4 regions of the Steroidobacter cummioxidans genome follow, and region 3 is predicted to be linked to each of the others. Evidence: riboswitches for the same ligand, from Rfam matches in the RefSeq annotation. Region 3 holds a riboswitch; each other region holds the start of a gene.
The links. A riboswitch is a leader RNA that binds a small molecule or an ion and turns the genes downstream of it on or off. The one in region 3 is predicted to bind cyclic di-GMP.
Positions count from the first base shown of each region.

Region 1 (4,207 bases), on a different contig from region 3:
GGCAACCGCAAAGAAGTGCGCACGGTCCTGCCACGAGACATTCATCTCGACGAGCTTGACGAATGCCTCGTGCACGACGGCAGTGGCCTGCAGTGTGTGGCCAGGCCGCTCGCGTTTCATGTAGCGGCGAGCCCGGTTACGCAGCTCCTCGTATATGAGCGGCGTCAGTCGTTCCAGGGCGCGGGTATCCCCTGACTGCCACGCAGACAACAGCCGTGTCACTGCCTGCCGGTCGGGCGGTGGAATGGCCGCTGCGATTGTGTTGCTCAGTTGCGGGTCTCCGATTCGGGGCCTGTCTGTTCTTCCCACGCTAAACGCATGGGCGCTTCCGTCGGGTTCTCTAGTTTACGGGCTCGAGTGCGACAGTTTCTCACTTGGTGCCCCGGCCGCACCGCGAGCTGCCCGCCAAAACCGCCCTACGGCCGTCCCTGAATCCGGCTCAACCGATTGATTTGGAGGGATCTCCGCAAGCAATCGCCGAGCGATGTACTGATTGTTCCCTTTTTCTTCCGCTTGTCCAGAGGGTGCTGTGACGGGTTTCTCAAAGGGACGTCGCTTATCCCAGTGATCGAGCCTTGCTGGTTCGAATTTTTAGCACTTTTCCTGGGAGGGTTTGTTGTCATGCGTAACGTATTTGCAATTTCGGCGGTGGTGGCGGGCGTCCTGTTTGCGGCTGGCAATAGCACTGGCGCGCAGCTGGTGGACGGCGATACCGGTGGCAAGCGCCCGGTATTTAACATTGTCGATGGCGACACGGGCGGTAAGCGTCCGGTGCTCGCGGATGGCGATACCGGTGGTAAGCGTCCGGTATTTAACATTGTCGATGGCGACACGGGCGGCAAGCGTCCGGTGCTGGCGGATGGCGATACCGGCGGCAAGCGCCCTGTATTCAATCTCACCGACGGTGACACGGGCGGCAAGCGTCCGGTGCTCGCCGATGGTGATACCGGCGGCAAGCGCCCGGTTTTCAATTTCACTGACGGCGACACGGGCGGCAAGCGTCCGGTGCTGGCCGATGGTGACACCGGCGGCAAGCGCCCGGTTCTCAATTTCACTGACGGTGACACAGGCGGCAAGCGTCCGGTGTTGACGCTGGCCGATGGCGATACCGGCGGCAAGCGTCCAGTTTTCAATTTCACTGACGGCGACACGGGCGGCAAGCGCCCGGTGCTGACGCTCGCCGATGGCGATACCGGCGGCAAGCGCCCGGTTTTCAATTTCACTGACGGCGACACGGGCGGCAAGCGTCCGGTGCTGACGCTCGCCGATGGCGACACCGGCGGCAAGCGCCCGGTTTTCAATTTCACTGACGGTGACACAGGCGGCAAGCGTCCGGTGTTGACGCTGGCTGATGGCGATACCGGCGGCAAGCGTCCGGTGCTCGCGTAATAAATGAATCCATCGCAACAGATTTGAATTCGAGTTTGGAGATGAAGATGAAAAAGCGTATCGCCCTTGGCGCCGCCATGTTGCTCACCCTCGGCACCGCAGTTGCCAGCACGTTCCTGTACGGCCACGAGCAAGCGTCGCTGGTCGGGCGGATGACGGAGCAGCAGATCACGTTGCCCTCCGATCATCTGCCGGCCGCGCAGACCGTGACTCCGGAGATGATTGCGATGTGGAAGGCAAAAGCCGCGTCGACTGATTACGAAAGTCTGAAAGCGCCTATCTAATTCACAGGTGCAATGGCGCGACCGGCTCCCTCCCGCCGGTCGCGCCGCGGTCGTCGGTGGACGGATACAGGCGTCGATGTTGTTGTCGTCGCCTACCGACAGACCTTCGAAGTGTGCGGTGAGTCACAGGCCCGTCGCGGTTTTGCGCCGCTGGCATCACACTTCGTTCGTTGACATATTTGCGCTGCGTATAGCACCCTAGCTGGCGTTGTCAGAGGTCTTGCCACGCGGCTCCTTAACGGAGCAGCAGGCCCGCCTCGCACCCAGGCAAACTCACCGAAAGGTGGGGACGCAAAGCCACCGGTCTAAGGGAAATTTTCCTAGGACAGCGGGGTTGCCAGCGCGGCCTCCTGCTTCGCAATGGAGGCGCCGATCGGCCCTCACCGCGTGTCCGGCGACGAATAAAAGATTGATGTCACAGTCCTCACAAGCTCGTCTGCCGCTCCGGGCTTCCGCACGGTTGCCACGCTTTGCATTGCTGGCGCTGTTGCTGCTCGGGCCTGCTGTATGTGTGCCGGCGACCCTGCTCGTCGGCCAGCGCGCGCCCGATTTCGCGCTGCGCTCGTTGGATGGTGCGAACGTGCGCCTGTCCGAGCACTCCGGCGAAGTGGTGTTGATCAACTTCTGGGCAACCTGGTGCGGGCCTTGTCGCCAGGAAATGCCATTGCTCGATGAGATCTACGGCAAGTACCGCCGCGCCGGCCTGGTGCTGTTCAGCATCAATCTGGACGAGGAAAACGAGCTGCAGGCGGCGCGTGAGATGGCAAAGACGCTGCGCGTCAGTTATCCGGTACTGTTCGATGCTCGCAAAGAAGTGAGCCGCGCCTATCAGGCGGGCACCATGCCGCTGACCGTGCTGATCGATCGCGAAGGTGTGGTGCGCTACGTTTCCGAAGGCTACAAAGTCGGTTATGAAACGCGCTACACCGAAAAACTGCGTGAGCTGCTGAACGAGTGACCGCGCGCAACGGATCCGCCTCGCCAACTCAATCGAACTCGTATCGAACTCCCGAGCACCCTTCACGGATTTCCCGGACACCTCCCCATGCGTCAGAGCCTGCTGAAAACACGAATCACATGGTTGGCCGCGCTGTTGCCTCTGCTGTTCGCGGCCGGACTGGCAAGCGCACAAGACGCCGCAACCTCGGCCACGACTGCGCCGCTCGTCGACACGAGTGCGCCGGCGCCTTCGGCCCCTGCGGGCGGCGGTGACAGCTTCAAGAGCCTCGACGAAGAAGTGCAGGCGCTGAAGAAAGAAGTGCTGGATCTGAACCGCGAGCTGTTCGTGCTGGAGGAGGAGCTGCTGTTCCCCGCCAACACGCAGGTGGCCGTGTTCGTGTCCATGGACGTGGGCGAGTTCTTCGCGCTCGACTCGGTGACCTTGAAGCTCGACAACAAGGAAGTCGCCAACTATCTGTACACCGAGCGCGAGGCGCAGGCGCTGCTCAAAGGCGGCGTGCACCGCGTGTTCATCGGCAATCTCAAGGCTGGCGAGCACGAGCTGATCGCGCTGTTCACCGGCCAGGGCCCGAATCAGCGTGACTATCGGCGCGGCGCGACCATCAAGCTCGACAAGGGCGTCGGCGCCAAGTACGTCGAGCTCAAGATCAGCGACAAGGCGCTCAAGGCGCAACCCGAATTCATCGTCAAGGAATGGGAATAACCCGTGCCGGGGCGACGTTACAAATTACTGGTCGCGATGCTGCTCGCGCCAGTCCTGGGACTGGCCGCGACCGGCGCCGGCGCCAAGGAGAAGAAGCCTCCTGAGCCGCGACCCCTGGTCGGCACCCCGCAGGTCGTGCGCGATCTGCATTGGGGCGACGTGCTGTTCTACTTCTATCAGGGCGACTATCTGCAGGCCTTGACGCGGCTTGGTGCCGCGCAGGATTTCAATCGCGTGAGTCATCACGGCGTGGAGGCCGAGCTGCTCAAGGGCGGCTTGTACCTGTCGCTCGGTCAGCATGAAGAGGCGGGTCGCATCTTCAAGGCGCTGCTGAACGACAACGTGCCGCTCGATGTGCGCAACCGCGCCTGGTTCTATCTCGCGAAGGTCTGGTATCAGCGCAACTATCTCGAAGACGCCGCGACCGCGCTGGCTTCGATTCATGGCGCACTGCCGGGCGATCTGGAGCCCGAGCGTCATCTGCTGCAAGCGCAGGTGTTGATGTATTTGAACCGCTATGACGAAGCGATTCGCGCGTTGGAGCGGTGGCAGCCGGTGGGCAAAGGCGACGTCTGGTCGTCTTACGCGCGCTTCAATATCGGTGTGGCGCTGGTGCGGCAGGACCGCGTCGAGGAAGCGGCCGAGCTGTTGAATGAAGTCGGTCAGATCGCCGCACCGACCGAAGAGCTGGCAGCGCTGCGTGACAAGGCCAACCTTGCGCTCGGCTTCGCCTGGCTCAAGGGCAATCGTCCCGAAGACGCCAAGAAAGTTTTACAACGGGTGCGGCTGACCGGCCCGCAATCGAACAAGGCCCTGCTCGCGGTGGGCTGGGCGGATTCGGCAGAGAAGAAGTTCAACAAGGCGTTGGCGC
Region 1 is NZ_LSRW01000018.1:43,398-47,604, reverse strand. Features, by position in the region: gene D0550_RS11650 (ECF-type sigma factor) at 1-222, opposite strand, end outside; gene D0550_RS11645 (hypothetical protein) at 622-1,389, shown strand; gene D0550_RS11640 (hypothetical protein) at 1,437-1,673, shown strand; cyclic di-GMP riboswitch class I at 1,930-2,015, shown strand; gene D0550_RS11635 (TlpA family protein disulfide reductase) at 2,086-2,631, shown strand; gene D0550_RS11630 (AraC family transcriptional regulator) at 2,719-3,336, shown strand; gene D0550_RS11625 (tetratricopeptide repeat protein) at 3,340-4,207, shown strand, end outside.
Region 1: linked by a shared signal. The riboswitch ahead of D0550_RS11635 (TlpA family protein disulfide reductase) and the one ahead of D0550_RS04075 (putative Ig domain-containing protein) in region 3 are both predicted to bind cyclic di-GMP.

Region 2 (4,207 bases), on a different contig from region 3:
CACGCACCACATCGACGCCCGCGATGTGCGCATAGATCGAGCCGGGCACGTCGATGCCTTGCATCTCCGGTCGATACTGACCATTGCAAAGCACCTGCTCGGCCGGAATGCGGCCGGCCTGCAGGATCTCCTGCGAGTGATAGATATCGTTGGTGAACGCGTTCAGCGCACGCACGCGTTGCTTCAAGCCGGCGGCGAGATGCTTCCACTCGTTGGCCGGAATGATGCGCGGGACGATGTCGAAAGGAATCAGCCGCTCGGTGCCGGCTTCCTCACCATAGACGGTGAAGGTGATGCCGACGCGATGAAACAACGTGTCGGCCTCGGCGCGCTTGTGCGCAACGCGCTCGCTCGGGGTGCGCGCGAGCCAGGAAGCGAAGGTTCTGTAGTGCTCTCGCACCTCGCCGTCGCTGGCATGCATTTCATCGTACGGAATCGCCGACATCCAGACCTCTGTTGTAGCCGGGCAGCGATGCCATGGCTCGAGCTTGGAGTCGGGATGGAGCGAAAAACGTGCCAGCCGCGAAAGCAGCCAGTTATGGGCGATTTCTGCGCAAATCGCGGCGGGACGCACCACGTAAGGCCCGAATGACGGGCCCCACGCACGATCATGGGGCGCCACGCGCCCCATGGATCATCAAGGCATCTGGATCTTGCCGCCGCCGCGGCCGCCGGTGATGCCCGGCACCGGACCCTGCGGAACCACGAGCTGCGAGGCCTGCTGGCGACGCATTTCCTGGATCTGCTGGACGGTACGCTCGATCGCGGCCTGTGCCGCCGGCGCGAAGCCGATGACCGCGTCAGCCAGCGTCTGCCCCTCGATCTCGAAGCTGATGGGCACCGGACCCATGTTGGTCATGATCTCGGCCTGGCCGATGAACAGCACCGGGCGGGCAGGATCGGCGGAGCCATCGGCGCGCACCGGGGAAAGGCGACGAATCGCACCCACCTTGCGGTCGGTGAAATTGTCTTCCTGGTAGAGCCCCTCGGCGTCCATCTGCGGGTCCTGATTACGATCTTCGGCCATGTGAAACCTCTAATGAATTCGCCCGCTTGCAGCGGGCTACGGTATCGGCGAGTGCTTTATGACAGTAGACCAGTCAGCGTGCCTGGGTTCAAGGCGGTGACAGTCTTCGTCAGGGGGCACAACGCCGTTACAATGGGGCCATCTTCAATGAGAGCAACGGGCGCCAGACGCTCGAGTGACCCCCCCATGCAGGAACCCGACAACCCCTTCAGCGAAGCCTTCGGCAAGGCCGTCGACCTGGGCAACCGGATCGCCGACACGGATGACAAGGCCGACATCTGGGACATCGCCGACGGTCTGCTGGCGGGCGCCGTGCAGTACTGGTTGTACTCGCGGCAACCCTGTTCGGATCCAGAGTGCGAAGAATGCCAGCCCATCAGCACTGCCGAGGGCCGGATCGAGGAGCTGCGCAAACTGATGCGTCAATTCGCCGAAGAAAGCGAATATTTCCACTCGCCCACGGATCGCAATGTCGGCCGCGCCTGAGTAGCCCGGCCACCCGCGCGCGCCCGCTGTCCTCGTGGCGCATCCTTCGCGACGCGCCCAGCATCATGACAGTTGCTCTTTGTCAACGGCCAGTGCGTAAATTTTTTGCGGCGAAAAATAGTTTGGGCGTACGTGCTTGATCCGTAATGAGGCGTAAATGCAACGCCGAAATGCGACGGCGTTTTGCGATCCAGCGCACACCGTCCAATTCGTGTCGCCCTTCACACTTTCGCCCGTGACCTCGTGCGGGAGACCCATGCGGTGGGAATGTTGAAGAACTTGAAGCTCAGACATCGCGCGTACGTGTGCGCATACAACTCGTTTCGATTTGCCGCGCGGCTGCGGGGCGACTTGAGCGAGTTCGCGCCCTCGATCGCCGAGACATTGGAAAGCGTGGGCGATGAGCTCGCTGCGCTGGCGCGTGACAGCTGTCCGACGGAGAACGAGCGTCGTCAGCTGATCGAAGGCCTCGAAGGTGCGCTACGCGCGCTCGGCCTTTCCGATGCTGCGCAGGTTCATATCGTTTCTCAGCTCGCGCCGCGCATCATGGCGGGCGAGCCCGCGAGCGCGAGCAAAGAAGCGTGGACGCGCATGGCGGTGTAACAAAACCGCCAACAACGGACCAGATGAGACATAACCTCAAGGCAAACGCAGCATCTCACTTGTCGCCAAACCCCTTGTCTGCTGAAAGCGACCGGACTTGCTTGACTTATGCCTTGAGCGTGCCGATGATCGAATCGTTCCAAGACGATTGTTAGATTTCCTGGGCAAACTCGCCGAAAGGCGAGGACGCAAAGCTTCCGGTCTAACGGATTCATTTCCTAAGACAGCGGGGTTGCCACGGGGCCGCGACATAATGCGGCAACGGTTTCGCCACAAAAGACAACAGCGAAACCGCCGTGAACGAGCGCGATGCGCATAAGCGCGCTCACTCCCCCCGCCGAAATGAATCGTTCAGCCGCAAGCGCGTCCACCGCACGCGGGCGGTGATCAGCGGCGCAACGGGTCGGGGAAGAAACGTGGAAGACAATACCAGCAAGGTCTATGTCGAGCCGGAAAGCTCACAGCCGCCGCTCGTCTCCCAAAACGCAGGGAGCGGCACGCAGCTGTTCGTCATCAATCTGTGCGCCTCCATCGCACCGGTGCCGACGACGGGTCGTAACATTCCCGGTCTCGAGAATTACAAGCTTTATCAGGTCGCGCGTGTCGAGGATGGACGCACGCGGCATCGTCTGCGCCTCGGCTTCTTCACGAACGAAGCGCATGCTGAACGCGTTCTTACTGTCGTTCGTCAGCAGTATCCAACCGCATTCACAACCAGCCTGAGCGATGAGGATCGCCGCTTCGCGCGCGGCTACTTGCCCGCCTCGACGCCGGCGCCTGCTCCGCGTCCTGCCGTTGCTGTTGTCAACACACCGCCACCCGCTCCCGTCGCCGCAGCGCCAGCTCCGAAAGCTGCGCCTGCTCCTGTCGCTGCAGCTCCCGCTCCGACGAAGGCTGCTCCTGCTCCGGTCCTCGCGCCGCCGGCAGCCGCGCCTGCTAAGGCCGTTGCCAGGCCCGCTCAACCGGCGAAGCCAGCCGCGAAAGCTCCGAGCGACGAAGTCGTGGAGATGACGTGGGAGCCGGACGAAGAAACCAAAGCTGCAGTCACGTCGGCGTCGTTGCCGAAGATCAAAGCGCTCACCGAAGCCCCCGGCCTCGATGAGATGAGCTGGAACGACGATCCCGCTCCCACACCGCTCGCCGCCGCTCCTGCGCCGACACCGTCGAAAGAACCGCTCGCTGTTGGTTTGTTGAGTGGCAAGTTTGCCGCGCTCGATACCAGCAAGCTCAAAATCAAAACCACCGCGCCGGTGCCCGCAGCCGCTGCCGCTGCTGCTAAAAGCAAGGCAGCCACTCCGCCCGCGCCCGTCGCTGTGCCGCCGAAGCTGGATACAGCGCGGAGCGTGCGCGTGCCCGCTCTTACGTTCTCCGATCCTGAACCGACGCCGGCTGCCGCACAGCAGGCGAAAGGATCGAACGAGCCGTATCACGTCGGCAAAGGCCTGAAGATCGAAGATGTCGATACCTTCGAGCTCGACCTCTACGACGAGCCGCCGGCCAAGTCCGCCGCGCCCGCTGCTGCTTCACCGTCGCCCGCCGTAACAAACAAAGCGGCTGCAGCCAAACCCGCCGCTGCGCCGAAACCCGCTGCCGCGAAGCCCGCAGCGCCACCCGTTGCCAAGAAGGCTGAGCCGCCGGCAAAACCGGTCGCACCGCCCGTGGTGAATAAAGCGGCAACGCCGGCTCCCAAGCAGGTTCCGCCAGCGCCAGTGCGCGATACCTCGAATGCGCATCCGAATCTCGACAGCACGCAAACGATCCGCGCGCTGACCAGCGAAGAGCTGAACGACAACGCGCAGGAAAAGTGGTTTGCGATTCAGCTCGCCGCGTCCGAGCAGCCGGTGAATCTGGACACCATGCCGCACCTCGATATCTTCGAGGCGTATCGCTTGTATTCGGTCGCCACGGCGGGCAGCGGCAAGATCGTGCACTCGCTGCGCCTGGGCTTTTTCAAAGAAGCCGTGTCTGCCGAAGCGGTGGCTGGCTATCTCAAAACATTCTTCGCATCGCCGTCGGTGCTGCGCATCAGCGCCGCCGAGCAGCTGCGCTTCAAAGATGCGCCACAACCGCGTCGCGCCGAACCTGAAGAGC
Region 2 is NZ_LSRW01000001.1:3,852-8,058, forward strand. Features, by position in the region: gene D0550_RS00020 (circularly permuted type 2 ATP-grasp protein) at 1-445, opposite strand, end outside; gene D0550_RS00025 (hypothetical protein) at 638-1,027, opposite strand; gene D0550_RS00030 (hypothetical protein) at 1,214-1,513, shown strand; gene D0550_RS00035 (hypothetical protein) at 1,781-2,116, shown strand; cyclic di-GMP riboswitch class I at 2,270-2,356, shown strand; gene D0550_RS35255 (hypothetical protein) at 2,533-4,207, shown strand, end outside.
Region 2: linked by a shared signal. The riboswitch ahead of D0550_RS35255 (hypothetical protein) and the one ahead of D0550_RS04075 (putative Ig domain-containing protein) in region 3 are both predicted to bind cyclic di-GMP.

Region 3 (4,207 bases):
GCCGATCCGGAAGGCCGCCCGCTGAAGTTCACGCTCGTGAACAAGCCGGGCTGGATGGTGCTGGCACCGAACAGCGGCCGGCTCATGGGTTACCCGAAGTCGCCCGGCGTCTATAACAATATCATCCTGCGCGTCACCGACGGCGTGAACACGGTATCGCTGCCGGCCTTCTCGGTGACGGTGAACACCACCGGCACGATTGCCAATCGCGCGCCGACGATCAGCGGCACGCCGGCGACGACCGCGACGGTCGGTACTGCCTATAGTTTCCAGCCCTCTGCCAACGATCCCGACGGCAACACGCTCGGCTACACCATCACCAATCGTCCGAGCTGGGCGACCTTCAACACTTCGACCGGTCGTCTCAGCGGCACACCGACCGCAACCGGTACCTTCAGCAACATCCAGATTCGTGTGAGCGATGGCACGGCAACGACTTCGCTGCCGGCGTTCTCGATCAACGTCACGAACAGCACGAATCGCGCGCCGGTCATCAGCGGCACGCCGGCTCGCTCGGTCAACGCGGGCAGCGCCTATAGCTTCCGTCCGACCGCGAGCGATCCGGATGGCAACACGCTGACCTACTCGATCGCGAATCGTCCGAGCTGGGCCACGTTCAACACCAGCACCGGTCAGCTGTCCGGCACGCCGAGCGCCTCGCAGGTCGGCACGTACAACAACATCACGATCAGCGTGAGCGACGGTCGTGCGACCACTTCGTTGGCGGCCTTCTCGATCAGCGTGGTCGATGTGTCGAATGGCGGCGCGACGCTGAGCTGGACTCCGCCGACCACCAACACCGACGGCAGCTCGCTGGGCAACCTGGCCGGTTACCGCATTTCGTACGGCACCAGCGCCAGTGCGATGACGCAGACGATCCAGGTGGCGAACGCGGGCATCACGCGCTACACCATCAGCAATCTCTCGCCGGGCACCTACTACTTCTCGGTGCGTGCTTACACCAGCAACGGCTCGGAGAGCGCGAACTCGAACGTCTCGTCGAAGGTCGTGCGGTAACAAGCACTGCTGGCTCGATAGTGCAGCGGCGGCTGGAGCGATCCAGCCGCCGCTTTGTTTTTCGGCATTGTTAAATGTTTGCGCGCATGCACAGCAGCAGTGCGCGCAGCACGTTGCACTCGCGTCTGAATTCTGGCGCGGTTATGTGAATTAGCGGTGACATTTCCACCGCCGCGCTGTCGGTCACTACCGACAATTGCAAAAACAAAATCCCTACGATTAACTCCGCTCCGACCACGAAGTTTTGTTCAATCGATTTCGTCGAATCGCACCGGCTCTACTGGACGCGGCCTTCACGGCGGCGAGAGTGGGTGAGGGACGCGAACCGAACGAACAACGCTTCACCAGGGCATAACCGTCGAAAGACGGCGACGCAAAGCCTCCGGTCCTACAGCGATGCTGGGGATAGCGGGGTTGCCGGCCAGCTCTTCAGCGTCACCGAGCTTGCCGTCATCCTTCCTATTCTTTTGCTGCTGTTCGACCAGGCCTTGCGGCCCTGGGGTCGACTGACCACAGTTAAGTCGAAAGGGACCTCGGTCGCTTTCGACCAGATAATAAAGTCTGGGAGCAGCAGAAAGTGATATCGGCAAACCCGTCGAAAGGCGGGGACGCAAAGCCTCCGGTCTACTGGAACACTGCGTGTGATGCGCAGCGCTCCTACGACAGCGGGGTTGCCACCGACGCCACCGTCGCGACGTTCGCAAGGCCCCTTGCGAGCGCGTGCACGCGCGATCGTGTGAAGAACAACGACAACAAGCTGCCGATAGCGCACGCCCCCGTGCGCGCCAATCTTTCTTTGCGCTTCGAGCGCCGCGCATGCGTTGCGGCGACTGCCTTTTTTCCGGAACACAGCAGCGCGATTCAGCGCCGGTCCTCGGACCGTCGTTGTCGTGCGCGAAGCCAAGGTACGAGCAATGATTCCAACTATTTTCGGGAAAACCTTCCTGCAGCGGGCCCTGCTGGCGTTGATTGCCGCGTCATTGGGAGCATGCGGCGACTCTAGTGACGATGGCGCTGTAACGGGACCAGTCAGCGAGCAGTCGCCGCCGGCAGGCGGTACTGCCGACGATCCGGCGCTGCCGGTGCCGGCGAATCAGCCGCCCGAAGTGGATGGCATTCCTGCGGCCACCGCGACTGCGGGGCAGCCGTATCGGTTCGAGCCCAGCGCGATCGATGCGGACGACGACTTCCTCGAGTTCTTCATCACCAATCAGCCGGCGTGGGCCAGCTTCGACTCCGAAACCGGCATCCTGAGCGGCACGCCGCAAGACGCCCACGTGGGCGACTCCCAGGAAATCACGATCAGTGTCACCGATGGCCGCGACACGCGCTCCATCGGTCCCTTCACGATCAAGGTGAATGGCCGGACGCAGCCGCCACCGCCGCCCAATAATCCGCCGACCATTTCCGGCACGCCGGCGACGTCGGTGATCGTGGATCAGCGCTATCTGTTCCAACCCACGTATTCCGATCCTGAGAACGATCGTCTGCGCTTCACGGTGTCCAATCGTCCGTCGTGGGCGACCTTCAGCACCCAGAGTGGCGTGTTGAGCGGTACGCCGGGCGCAGCGAACGTCGGTACGTATTCGAACATCCGCATCAGCGTCAACGACGGCACGAGCACCGTCACGCTGCCGGCGTTCTCCATCCAGGTGCGCGGCCTCGACAATCGCGCGCCTACCATCAGCGGCACGCCGACCACTAGCGTGCAGGCGATGCAGACGTACACCTTTACCCCGCAAGCCAGCGATGCGGATGGCGACACGCTGGTCTATCGCATCAGCAATCAGCCGCGCTGGGCGACGTTCAGCGCTGCGACCGGCGTTTTGACCGGCACACCGTCGACGACCGACATCGGCACTTACTCGAACCTGATCGTCAGCGTGAGCGATGGCCGCGTTTCGACGTCGCTGCCTGCGTTCTCGATCGTGGTCTCGGCCGCGCCCAATCGCGCGCCGACGATTTCCGGCTCGCCATCGACGAGCGCGAGCGTCGGGGCGGCGTATTCGTTCACGCCGACCGCCAGCGATCCGGATGGCAACACCATCAGCTTCTCCATTCAGAACGCACCGAGCTGGGCGCAGTTCAGCACGGCGACGGGCCGCTTGAACGGCACGCCCACTGCGGCCGGCACGTTCTCGAACATTCGCATCAGCGTGACCGATGGCAACCTGACTGCGACGTTGCCCGCGTTCTCCATCAACGTCACCGGCGCGAGCAATCGTGCTCCGACGATCAGTGGCACGCCGGCGACGACCGTGTCCTCGGGTGCCGCCTATAACTTCCAGCCGACGGGCAACGACCCCGATGGCAACACGCTGACCTACAGCATCGCGAACCGCCCATCGTGGGCGTCGTTCAACACGTCGACGGGACGTTTGTCCGGCACGCCGACGGCCTCGAACGCGGGCACTTACTCGAACATCGTGATCTCGGTGAGTGACGGAACACTCAGCGCCTCGCTGCCGTCGTTTGCGATCACTGTGGTGCAAGCGTCGACCGGCAGCGCGACGTTGTCGTGGACACCGCCGACCCAGAACACCGACGGCTCGTCGCTGACCAACCTGGCCGGCTATCGGATCGTGTATGGACGCACCGCGACCAGCCTCGATCAGACTGTCCAGGTCGCAAATGCCGGCACGGCGAGTTACACGATCACCGGGCTCACGTCGGGCACGTGGTACTTCCGCGTGAAGGCGTACAACAGCGGTGGCGGTGAAAGCGACGTCTCCAACTCGGGCTCGAAGACCATCCCGTAAGCGACCGTACCGAGCACGCAGAATCCTTCCAAGGCCCGCTTCGCGCGGGCCTTTTTCTTGTCGTCGGCCCGATCTGACGAGTCTGTCAGGATGATCGATGGGTCGAATTAATGATGTATTCTCGGCCGGATCTGCAATCCCAAAGCGGCGCGCGCCGCGATAACGGAGTGGTCACCATGAGACCCCGTCGATACGGCGTCTGTCTGTCTCTCGCTTTCGCCCTGCTGCCCACCATGCCAGCAATTGCTGCGACACCTGCCGCGGTTCGTGTAGATTTTTCCGAGCACACGCTGAAGAACGGCCTGCGGGTGCAGTTGGTCGAAGATCACACTACGCCCGTGATCGCCGTGAATGTCGCGTACGACGTGGGTTCCCGCAACGAGCGTCCCGGGCTCACCGGCTTCGCCCACCTGTTCGAGCACATGATGTTC
Region 3 is NZ_LSRW01000005.1:72,081-76,287, reverse strand. Features, by position in the region: gene D0550_RS04080 (fibronectin type III domain-containing protein) at 1-1,017, shown strand, start outside; cyclic di-GMP riboswitch class I at 1,356-1,439, shown strand; cyclic di-GMP riboswitch class I at 1,593-1,696, shown strand; gene D0550_RS04075 (putative Ig domain-containing protein) at 1,932-3,776, shown strand; gene D0550_RS04070 (M16 family metallopeptidase) at 3,953-4,207, shown strand, end outside.

Region 4 (4,207 bases), on a different contig from region 3:
GAAAAATCCCGCGGGAGATCTGCGGCGGGCGGTACCAACTCTCTCTATGAGTTACATGGGGAACATGCATGGTGCCGCTGGAACTTCGTTGCAGGTTGGCAAGTCGATTCATTCGTGAGCGGTGAAAGTCCTTTTTCAATGTCAGCAAAAGTAACGGCAAGTCAGAGGCTTGCCGTTCACTTGCCGGCAGTGTTAGGGTCTGCGCCGCTTGGAACCCCTCATGCTGCGACAACGAACCCTCAAGAACACCATCCGCGCGACCGGCGTCGGCCTCCACTCCGGTAAAAAAGTGCTGATGGTGCTGCGTCCGGCGCCGGTAGACACCGGCGTTGTGTTCCGTCGCACCGATCTGAATGAGCCGGTGGACGTGCGCGCGTATGCCGAAAACGTCGGCGATACCACGCTCGGCACGTCCCTGTTCAATGGCGAGGCCAGGGTCTCGACAGTCGAACATCTGTTGTCGGCATTTGCCGGTCTCGGCCTGGACAATGCCTATGTGGACCTGTCCGCCGAAGAGGTCCCCATCATGGACGGCAGCGCCGGTCCGTTCGTGTTCCTGCTGCAGTCGGCGGGCATCGAAGAGCAGCCCGCGCCGAAACGTTTCGTCCGCATCCTCGCGCCGCTGGAAGTGCGCGATGGTGACAAGTGGGCGCGCTTCGAGCCGTACAACGGCTTCAAGGTGAACATGGAAATCGAGTTCAACCACCCGGTGTTCAAGAAGCGCTCGCAGACCGCGTCGATGGACTTCTCCACGACCTCCTATTTGAAAGAGATCAGCCGCGCGCGCACCTTCGGCTTCATGCGCGACCTGGAATACATGCGCTCGAAGAATCTGGCGCTGGGCGGCACCATGGACAACGCCATCGTGCTGGACGAGTACCGCGTGCTGAACGAAGACGGCCTGCGCTACGAGGACGAGTTCGTCAAACACAAGATCCTCGACGCCATCGGCGATCTGTACCTGCTCGGCAAGAGCCTGATCGGCGAATTCAGCGGCCACAAATCCGGCCACGCGCTCAACAATCAGCTGGTCCGCAAGCTGATCAACACGCCGAACGCGTGGCAGCCGGTGACTTTCGATAACCCGAAAGACTCGCCGATCTCTTATGTACCTGCGGCCGCGATGGTCAGCGCTTAAGAAGTGAGCTGCTGCTTGATCGGACCGCGGGTGCCGCTGTTATTAAGCAGCATACGCATGCCACAGCCGGTTCAGTTCTCGCTGTGGCTGGCCAGTCAGCCGGTCAGCGCGAAAATCTGCCGTTAACGCTCAGTCGAGTCGCGCAGCTTCCTGCCGACGCGAACTTTTACTTTTGTGACCTGCCTCTCACCTTCGCTGGCAGGCGACGCATTTAACACTTCCAACAGCTGCGCCTGGGCATAACGAATCTGCGGGCACCAGGCCGCCGAATCCGCCAGCACCACGAGCGTGTCGCCGCGGCAACTTGCTGACACCACATGATCTTTTTCCGGACCTGTGAGCGCGGCGCGGATCCGCTCGGTCAGCTCGACGTGTGCTGCCACGCGCTGCTCGAGTTGCGCGAATAACGGGCCAACGGTCTCGCCCAGCGGTTTGAAACGATCAGTCATACGCTGAAAGCGTCAATATGCGCGCCAGGCGCTTGATCTTTGGACACTACGTTATGCATATTCCGGGCACTGTTAAGGGCAAACCCGTCGAAAGGCGGGGACGCAAAGCCACCGGTCTACGGCTGCAGGTACGCACATCGCGGGCCGCGCCACGATAGCGGGGTTGCCAGGATGTACAACTCGAACATTCGGTTCTACGTCCACCGCAGTTCTGCTCGGGCCATCAAACCGGCTCGTCACGTCGCGAACCTTGTCGCTGGAAGCGGGCAAGTTCAAGGCGGGTGTGAACGTTTTATCGTGCCGTCAGTGGAAACTGGCCGTTTAGGGCGCGAAAGAGAGAAGGTAGTGATCAAATGAACGTCATCGTGTTCTCCAGGCGCTTCGGCAAGGCTCGCCAGTTCGAGCTTGGCCGCCCCTTGGCGATGACGGTGACGATAGCGACTGTGACGATAGTGCTGGCCGGCGTGCTGTTCGCCGGCATCCAGCTCGGTCGCGGCGGTTTCATTCTCAACCCGGCCGCGCAGGTTACGGAGTGGGGCGCGAAACTGGAGCAGCAGCGGCTCGAAGTGGCCAATGCCCGGCGCGATCTGCAAGAACGGCTCGATGCGCTGACCAGCCGCGTCGGCCAGATGAATGCGCACGTGATCCGCCTCGATGCCCTGGGCCGCCGGCTCACCGAGATGGCCAATCTCGACAAGGGCGAATTCAATTTCGATAGCGAGCCCGCCGTCGGCGGTCCCGAAGGCCTGGTGGAAGGTGCCACCGTCGCCGCCCCCGAGCTGACCGCCATGCTCGATGACCTGACCAACCAGATCCGCGACCGCGAGCGCCAGCTGAGCGTGCTGGAAAGCATGATTTCCACGCGCAACCTGAGCCGCCAGGTGGTGCCGGACGGCCGGCCGGTGTTGCAGGGCTGGATTTCCTCGCACTTCGGCTATCGCGCCGATCCATTCACTGGTCGTAACGCCTATCACCGCGGCATCGACTTCGCGGGCCCGGCTGGCTCGCAGGTGGTGGCGGTCGCCTCGGGCGTGGTGACTTATTCCAAGGAGCGCTTCGGCTACGGCCGGACAGTGGAGATCAATCACGGCAACGGCTACGTCACCCGCTACGCGCACAATTCCAAGGCGCTGGTGCAGGTCGGCGACACCGTGCAGAAAGGCCAGGCCATCGCGCTGATCGGCTCGACTGGCCGCTCCACCGGCCCGCACCTGCATTTCGAGGTGCTCAAGCAGGGCCGCGCCGTGGATCCGATGACATTCGTGCGTCGGTAAAAAAGCGCTTCTTCAGCTTGTTTTCGCGGTAAGCCGCCCCAAGCCATGCGGCGCCCCGGCCATTCCAGCATGCAGCTGGCGAGACCGTAATTAGAGTCGCCGGGCGCGCGTGTACAATAATGGGCTTTTCCCAACAGGCTTTTGTGGGCCCTGACGGCCCCATCCCCGGAGTTTCAGCGTGGCGAATTGGCTGACCCAGCTGTTCGGCAGTCGCAATCAGCGGCTTCTGAGCGGTTATTCCCGGATCGTCGACAAGACCAATGCCCTGGAAGAATCCTTCCGGGCGCTGTCCGACGAGCAGTTGCAGGCCAAGACGGCGGAGTTCCGTCAGTTGCTGGCCCAGGGCAAGACCCTGGACGACATTGCGCCCCAGGCCTTTGCCGCGACCCGAGAGGCTGCCCGCCGAGTGCTGGGCATGCGGCATTTCGACGTTCAGCTCATCGGCGGCACCGTGCTGCATCAGGGCAAGATCGCCGAAATGCGCACCGGTGAAGGTAAGACGCTGATGGCGACGCTGGGTGCCTACCTGAATGCGTTGCCCGCCAAGGGCGTGCACGTGGTCACGGTCAACGAATACCTGGCCTCGCGTGACGCGGAGTGGATGGGCCGGGTCTATCGCTTCCTCGGCCTGACCGTCGGTGTGATCAAGAGCGGCCAGAGCCCGGAGGAGAAGCGCGCCGCTTACAACTCCGACATCACCTACGGCACCAACAACGAATTCGGCTTCGACTACCTGCGCGACAACCTCGCGTTCCGGCTCGAGGACCGCGTGCAGCGCGGGCTCGCGTACGCCATCGTCGACGAAGTGGACTCGATCCTGATCGACGAAGCCCGCACGCCGCTGATCATTTCCGGACCCGCTGAGGAGAGCACCGAGCTCTACCTGCGGATCAACGAGCTGGCGCCGAAGCTGCAGCGTCAGGAAAGCGAGGAAGGCGAGGGCGACTACTGGGCCGACGAGAAGTCTCGCCAGGTGCATCTGTCCGACACCGGCCATGAGCACGCCGAACAGCTGATTGCCGAAGCCGGTCTGTTGCAGGCGGGCGAGAGCCTGTACGACGCGGCCAACATCCGCATCATGCATCACTTGAATGCGGCGCTCCGGGCTCACTCGCTGTACCACCGCGATGTGGAGTACATCGTGCGCAACGGCGAAGTGGTCATCGTCGACGAGTTCACCGGCCGCACCATGCCGGGCCGTCGCTGGTCGGACGGTCTGCATCAGGCCATCGAAGCGAAAGAGCGCGTGCGGGTTCGCGAAGAGAACCAGACGGTCGCCTCGATCACATTCCAGAATTACTTCCGCATGTATTCGAAGCTGGCCGGCATGACCGGTACGGCCGATA
Region 4 is NZ_LSRW01000032.1:33,188-37,394, forward strand. Features, by position in the region: gene lpxC (UDP-3-O-acyl-N-acetylglucosamine deacetylase) at 221-1,138, shown strand; gene D0550_RS16820 (DciA family protein) at 1,261-1,587, opposite strand; cyclic di-GMP riboswitch class I at 1,655-1,758, shown strand; gene D0550_RS16825 (M23 family metallopeptidase) at 1,941-2,861, shown strand; gene secA (preprotein translocase subunit SecA) at 3,040-4,207, shown strand, end outside.
Region 4: linked by a shared signal. The riboswitch ahead of D0550_RS16825 (M23 family metallopeptidase) and the one ahead of D0550_RS04075 (putative Ig domain-containing protein) in region 3 are both predicted to bind cyclic di-GMP.